2 linked regions of the Kineococcus sp. NBC_00420 genome follow. Each later gene encodes a partner of the first gene's protein in a complex. Links are inferred from orthologs where the notes say so. Each region holds a gene or a part of one and is shown in the gene's direction. Other genes may lie near its edges.

Region 1 (4,420 bases):
CCAGCATGAAGGTGGTGAGCGTCAGCTGGACCCGGGCCGCGCTGGTGGACAGGTCGCCCGCGAGGTCGGGGAACGTCGGCAGGTACATGTCGACGGCGAACGGTCCGATCGCGGACAGCAGCGCCAGCGTCACGAGCAGCTTGAGCGGGACCTCCTGGCCCTGGGCGACGGCGTTCGGGGCGCCGACCCGGCCGGCGAGCACCGAGGGGGCCCGGCGGGGTGCGGGCAGGACCCGGGCGGGAAGGCCGCGGAGGAGGTTGCGGGAGGCGGGGCGGGGACTGCGGGTGAGGCGGCTGGTTCGCTGCTCGCCGGTGGGGCGGGTCGGCACAGAGGTCCTTCCGGGGAGTGCGCGGGGTGCGAGGGTGTTCCACCGTTCTACATCGGCACCCGGTCACGCATCGAGTACCGAGCGTGTCGTGGTTTCGGTCATTCCGGGTCGTGATGACCGCCGGCAGGTCCGCCGCGCGCGACGTTCGCCTGCGCGGATCACGGGGCCCGCCTCGTTAGGCTCCTGCCCTGTGCACCTGAAGACCCTCACCCTCAAGGGGTTCAAGTCGTTCGCCTCCGCGACGACGCTGCGACTGCAGCCGGGGATCACGTGCGTGGTCGGCCCGAACGGGTCGGGGAAGTCCAACGTGCTGGACGCCCTGACCTGGGTGATGGGGGAGTCCAGCGCGAAGAGCCTGCGCGGCGGGAAGATGGAGGACGTCATCTTCGCCGGCACGACCGGCCCGGAGGGTCGCTCCGCCCTCGGCCGCGCCGAGGTCAGCCTGACGATCGACAACAGCGACGGGGCGTTGCCGATCGAGTTCGCCGAGGTCACGATCACCCGGACGATGTTCCGCACGGGTGGTTCCGAGTACGCGATCAACGGCCAGACCTGCCGTCTCCTCGACGTCCAGGAGCTGCTCTCCGACTCCGGCATCGGTCGCGAGATGCACGTCATCGTCGGCCAGGGGCAGATCGACGGGGTCCTGCACGCCTCGCCGGAGGAACGCCGCGCCTTCATCGAGGAGGCCGCGGGGGTCCTCAAGCACCGCCGCCGCAAGGAGAAGGCGTTGCGCAAGCTCGACGCCATGGAGGCCAACCTCACGCGCGTGGCCGACCTCGTGAGCGAGATCCGTCGTCAGCTGAAGCCGCTGGGGCGTCAGGCCGAGGCGGCGCGGCGGGCCCAGGTCGTGCAGGCGGACCTGCGTGACTCGCGGCTGCGGCTGCTGGCGGACGACCTCGTGCAGGCGAGCAGTTCGCTGCGGCGCGACGAGCAGGACGAGGCGGCGCTGAAGGCGCGCCAGGCCCAGGTCGAGGCCGACCTGACCGAGGCCGCGCAGCGCCTCGACGCCGCGGAGAAGGCCGCCGCGGCCGCCGCCCCGGACCTCGCGCGCGCCGTCGAGACCCACCACCGGCTGCAGTCGCTCGCGGAACGGCTCAGGGGGGTGCAGGCGCTGGCGGCGGAACGACTCCGGCTGCTCGCGAACGAACCCGAGGAGCAGACCGGACGGCGCGACCCGGAGGAGCTGCAGGTCTCCGCCGACCGCGTCCGGGCCGAGGAGGCCGAGCTCACCGCGCAGGTCGCCACCCACCGCGCCGCCCTCGACGTGGTGCTCGCCGCCCGGGCCGAGGCCGACGCGGCCGCGCGGGCCGAGGATCAGCGGGTCGCGGCCGCCCTGCGCGCCGCCGCCGACCGCCGGGAGGGACTGGCCCGCCTCGGCGGCCAGGTCGCCGCCCGCACCAGCCGGGTCGAGGCCGCCGAGTCGGAGCTGGAACGGCTCTCCGGCTCCCTCGCCGACGCGGAGCGGCGCCGCGAACGCGCCCAGGCCGAGTTCGCGACGCTGGAGACCCAGGTCGCCGGGGTCGAGGAGGGCGAGGAGGGTCTCGACGCCGAGTACGAGCAGGCCGCCGAGCAGCTGGAGACCGCGGAGGCCGCGCACGAGAGCGCCCGCACGGAGCTGTCGGCCGCCGAACGCGAGCGGGCGACCTGGGCGGCCCGCAAGGAGGCGCTCGAGATCGGGCTCTCCCGCAAGGACGGGACCGGGGCGCTGCTCGCCGCCGGGTCGGCCGTCTCCGGGGTGCTGGGCTCGGTCGCCGCGCTGCTGGGCGTCCGCAACGGTTACGAGCAGGCGATCTCGGCGGCCCTCGGGTCCGCTGCCGACGCCGTCGCCGTCTCGACCCCCGCGGACGCGGCACGGGCCATCGCCCACCTCAAGGACGACGACGCCGGCCGGGCCGGGATGCTCGTCGCCTCCGCCGGTTCGTCCGACTGGGGTGCCGTGACGGTGCCGGGTGCGGAACCCGCGATGACCCTGGTCACCGCGCCGGCCGACCTGCACCCCGCGCTGGTCCGGCTGCTCGGCGACGTCGTCGTCGTCGAAGACCTCGCTGCGGCGCAACGGGTCGCGGAGTCCCACCCCGACCTCGTCGCCGTCACCCGCGACGGCGACCTCCTCGGCGCGCACCTCGCCGCCGGGGGGTCGCGGTCGGCCCCGAGCCTCCTGCAGGTCCAGGCCGCCGTCGACGAGGCGGCCGACGCGCTCTCGGCCGCCGAGCACCGCGCCCAGCGGGCGCAGTTCGCGCTGCAGCAGGCGCAGCGCGACCGGGGCACCGCGACCGAACGCGTCGAGGCCACCCTGGACCGCCTGCACGACTCCGACGCCCGGATGACCGCGGTCGCGGAACAACTGGGCCAGCTCGGCTCCGCCGTGCGATCGGCTGCGGCGGAAGCGGACCGCCTCCGCGCGACGCGGGCGCAGGTCGGCGAACGCCTCGCGGGCGACCGGGCCGAACTCGCCGAGCTCACCGAACGCTTCGAGGCCGCCTCGGCGGCCCCGGAGGACGACGGTGACGTCACCACCGACGAACGCGACCGCCTCGCCGAGGTCGCCCGCGGGTTCGGCGCGACGGAGACCGAGGCCCGCCTCACCCTGCGCACCACCGAGGAACGCGCCCGCGCGCTGGCCGGGCGGGCCGACGGCCTCGAACGGCAGGCCAGGGAGGAGGTCGCGGCCCGCGAACGCGCCGCCGTCCGCCGGGCCCGGCGCGCCGAGCAGTCCCGCGTCGCCACCCGCGTGCGCGAGGGGGCGGCCAGGGCGCTGGTGGTCTGGGAGACCTCCGCCGCCGAGGCCGCGACCCTGCGCGCCGCTGCGGAGGCCGCGCGGGCGAGGTTCGAGGAGGAGGTCACCGGTGCCCGGCGGACCGTCGGGTCGCTGAAGGACGAGCAGCAGCGGCTGGGTGACTCCCGCCACGCCGACGAGGTCGCCCGCGCCCAGCAGCGCTGGAAGATCGACCAGCTGCGCCAGCGCGCGCTGGAGGAGCTCGGCACCGACCCCGACGTCCTGGTGCAGGAGTTCGGTCCCGACCAGCTCGTCCCGCCGTCGGCGCCGGCCCCGGGGGACCCCGAACCCGAGACGGAACCCGCACCGCGCCCCTACGTCCGTTCCGAGCAGGAGAAGCGCCGCCGCAGCGCCGAACGGGCGCTCTCCCAGCTCGGGCAGGTCAACCCGCTCGCGCTCGAGGAGTACGCGGCGATGGAGGAACGCCACCAGTTCCTCGTCACCCAGTCCGACGACCTCAAGAACTCGCGCAAGGACCTGCTCGACATCGTCAAGGAGGTCGACGAGCGCGTCGAACGCGTCTTCTCCGAGGCCTTCGCCGAGGTCGCCGAGCAGTACGAGCAGGTGTTCCCCCGCCTCTTCCCCGGGGGGGAGGGCCGCTTGGTCCTCACCGACCCCTCGAACATGCTGACCACCGGCATCGAGGTCGAGGCCCGCCCGGCCGGCAAGAAGGTCAAGCGGCTGTCGCTGCTCTCCGGGGGTGAGCGCTCGCTCGCCGCGGTCGCGATGCTGGTCTCGATCTTCCGGGCGCGCCCCAGCCCCTTCTACGTCCTCGACGAGGTGGAGGCCGCGCTCGACGACGCGAACCTCTCGCGGCTCATCACGCTCTTCGAGGAACTCCGGGCCTCCAGCCAGCTGATCATCATCACCCACCAGAAGCGGACGATGCAGATCGCCGACGCCCTGTACGGCGTGACCATGCGCGGCGACGGGATCAGCACCGTGGTCAGTCAGCGGATGCGCGAGCCCGCACCCGCCGAGGTCTCCGTCCGGTGACGCCCCGGTGAGCATCTGGTCACGGGGCGGCAACGTTGGGCGCGTGGAGTGGTGCGGGCGTGACGCACGGGGCACGCTGGGCGGGTGAAGATCCGGGTGGTGGTGCTCTCGTGGTGACGACTCTGCTCGTGACGTTCGCCCTGACGGTGGGGCTCGCTCTCGTGGTGCTGCTCTCGGTGGCCGCGCCGACCATGCGCCGACGAGGGAGCCGGCTCATCGCCCGCATCGACGCCTGGGCGGGTCGCGTGCTGCCCGTCGTGCGCCACCACCGGGAACGCGTCGCCGTCCGGGTCGCCGAACGCCTGGAGGCCCAGCGC
Region 2 (2,747 bases), 4.0 Mb from region 1 along the record:
CTGTCCGAGCTGGGCGGCCGGCTGCGGGCCCGTGACGGTGCCCTCCCGCGGGAGAGGCGACCGTTCCGCCTCGACACCCTCCCCGCCCACCTCGACTACCCGCGCGCCCTGGAGCTCACCGAGACCGGCCCCGGGCGCCTCGTCGCCCTCGTCGGCGTCGGCGGGGACGACCTCGCCGGACTCGGACCCGACCTGCTCGCGGGGGCGGGCACCGCGATCGTGGCCGGCCCCGCCCGGTCCGGGCGCAGCACCGTCCTGCTCACGATGGCGCGCTCGCTGCTGGACCAGGGCGCGGAGGTCGTCGTCGCCGCGCCCCGGCCCTCCCCGTTGCGGGACCTGGCGGGCCGGCCGGGGGTCCGGGCCGTGCTCATCGGCGACGACCTGACCGTCGAGGACCTCGAACCGGTCCTCGGTCCCGCGGCCGGACCCGCCGTCCTGCTCGTCGACGACGCCGAGCTGCTGAAGAACTGCGCCGCCGACTCCTGGCTCGCCGCCCTGGTGGCCCGCGCGGGCCGCGACGGGACGGGCGTCATCGTGGCGGGGGAGACCGCCGAGGTCGGCGCGGGCTTCTCCAACTGGCAGGTCCCGTTGCGCCGCAACCGGTGCGGGGTTCTCATCGCCCCCAGCGACATCATGGCCGGTGACGTCGTGGGGGTGCGGGTCCCGCGCAGCGCGCTCGGAGCCCCGGCCCAGCCGGGCCGGGTTCTGCTGCACACGGGCGACGGCGAGCTGCGCACCGTGGCCGTCCCGCAGTCGGTAGCCTGACCGCGTGCCGGCCAGCCCCTCCCCGACGAGTCCCGGGACCTCCGAGCAGGTCCCCGGTGGCCCCGTCGTCGACGGCCCCGTGACCGAGCAGGCTCCGTCGGTCGAGACCGGCCGGGGGGGCTTCGCCGTCCACCTCGACAACTTCGACGGCCCCTTCGACCTGCTGCTCGGTCTGATCACCAAGCACCAGCTCGACGTCACCGAGGTGGCGATCGCCCGCGTCACCGACGACTTCATCGCCCACCTGCGCGAGGCCTCGAAGCAGGACGAGGGCTTCGACCTCGACGAGGCCAGCGAGTTCCTGCTCATCGCCGCGACCCTGCTCGACCTCAAGGCGGCCCGCCTGCTCCCCGCGGCCGACGTCGAGGACGCCGACGACCTCGCCCTGCTCGAGGCGCGCGACCTCCTCTTCGCCCGCCTGCTGCAGTACCGCGCCTACAAGCAGGTCGCCGCCCTGCTCGCGGAACGCTTCGCCGACGCCTCCCGCCGGGTGCCGCGCGCCGTCGCGATGGAACCGCACTTCGAGAAGCTCCTGCCGGAACTCGTGCTCACCGTCAGCCCGGAGCAGTTCGCGGCGCTCGCCGCTCGCGCCCTCACCCCCAAGCCGATCGCGATGGTCGGGTTGGACCACCTGCACCAGTCCGCCGTGAGCGTCCGCGAGCAGGCGACCCTGATGGTCGACCGCTTGCGGCGCAGGGGAACCGTCACGTTCGCGGAACTCGTCGAGGACGCCGGGGAGGGGGAACTCGGCACGCTGGTCATCGTCGCGCGGTTCCTCGCCGTCCTGGAACTGTTCCGCGAGCGCCGGGTGCGCCTGGACCAGCCCGAGGCCCTGGGTGTGCTGACGGTGCGCTGGGACGCCCAGGCCGAGGCGAACCAGGGTGAGGCGGCGGCCGCGGTGCCCGCGGGGTTGGACGAGTTCGAGGGTGCTCCCGGCGCCCCGGGAGGGAACGGGTCGTGACCGGAGATGTGCTCGACGAGGCGGCGCAGGACGACGGGGGTCGCCGGATCCGCGGTGCGCTCGAGGCCGTCCTCATGGTGGCCGACGAACCGGTGCAGTCGCGCGCGCTGGCCCGCGCGACGGGGGAGAACGCCGACGAGGTCGATCTGCTGCTGCGCGAACTGGCGGGGGAGTACGCCGAGCAGGGGCGTGGGTTCGAGCTGCGCGAGGTCGGCGGTGGGTGGCGGATGTACTCCCGGGCCGAGCACGCCGACGTCGTCGAGGCGTTCCTGCTGGACGGGCAGACCGCGAAGCTGACCCAGGCGGCGCTGGAGACGCTGGCGATCGTCGCCTACCGCCAGCCCGTCAGCCGCGCGCGGGTCTCCGCGGTGCGCGGCGTGAGCGTCGACGGGGTGATGCGGACGTTGCTGACCCGTGGGCTGGTCTGCGAGGCGGGGGTCGAGGTGTCCTCGCAGGCGACGCTCTACCGCACGACGGAGGAGTTCCTGCAGCGGATGGGGCTCGACAGCCTCGAGGACCTGCCGCCGCTGGCGCCCTTCCTGCCGGAGGAGGTGTCGATGGACGACCTCGAGCCGCGGGAGCTCCTGGCCGAGCCGATCCCGCAGTCGATCGCCGAGCCGATCCTCGAGCCGGTTCCGAGCACTCCCGATGTGCGCGACAATGGCGGGTCGGAGCCCGAGGCTCCCGCGGCCGGGCCGGAACCGGAATCGGCCGAACCCCAGCAGCAGGAGGACACACCATGAGCCCGAAGGCGCCCCGCAGCAGCGGTGGCCGAGGGCAGGGCCGCCCCCAGAGGTCGGACCGCCCCAGCACCGGAGGTCGTCCCTCCGGCAAGAGCGGCGGCCGGCCCCAGCAGGGCGGGCCGAAGGGGACCGGCGGGAAGGCCGCACCCGGCGCCCGCCGCGGTTCCGCGAAGCGGATGACGGACAACGTCAAGCCGGCGCCGCAGCCGCCGCGTCGCGGTCCGGGCCCGGTCAGGGCCCACCCCGGCACGGACGTCCACGACCCCGAGGGCGTGCGT

What was found. The genes of interacting proteins can lie anywhere in the genome.
Region 2: the proteins of smc (region 1) and OG218_RS24220 are in contact, whole or in part, in a crystal structure (PDB 3ZGX), measured with the Bacillus subtilis proteins. The link is inferred for Kineococcus sp. NBC_00420 from one-to-one orthologs.

The regions. Positions count from the first base shown.
Region 1 is NZ_CP107930.1:991,270-995,689, reverse strand. What follows is about bases 136-4,303. They hold smc (chromosome segregation protein SMC), read left to right. Parts: upstream 136-518; coding sequence 519-4,103; downstream 4,104-4,303. Other genes in these bases: OG218_RS04890 (hypothetical protein), read left to right, coding at 4,217-4,303; OG218_RS04900 (multidrug effflux MFS transporter), read right to left, coding at 136-328. Also shown: more of OG218_RS04900, read right to left, coding at 1-135; more of OG218_RS04890, read left to right, coding at 4,304-4,420. UniProt on the Bacillus subtilis protein: Required for chromosome condensation and partitioning.
Region 2 is NZ_CP107930.1:4,961,081-4,963,827, forward strand. It holds OG218_RS24220 (segregation and condensation protein A), read left to right. Parts: upstream 1-769; coding sequence 770-1,726; downstream 1,727-2,747. Other genes in the region: OG218_RS24215 (FtsK/SpoIIIE domain-containing protein), read left to right, coding at 1-765; scpB (SMC-Scp complex subunit ScpB), read left to right, coding at 1,723-2,469; OG218_RS24230 (pseudouridine synthase), read left to right, coding at 2,466-2,747. UniProt on the Bacillus subtilis protein: Participates in chromosomal partition during cell division. May act via the formation of a condensin-like complex containing Smc and ScpB that pull DNA away from mid-cell into both cell halves.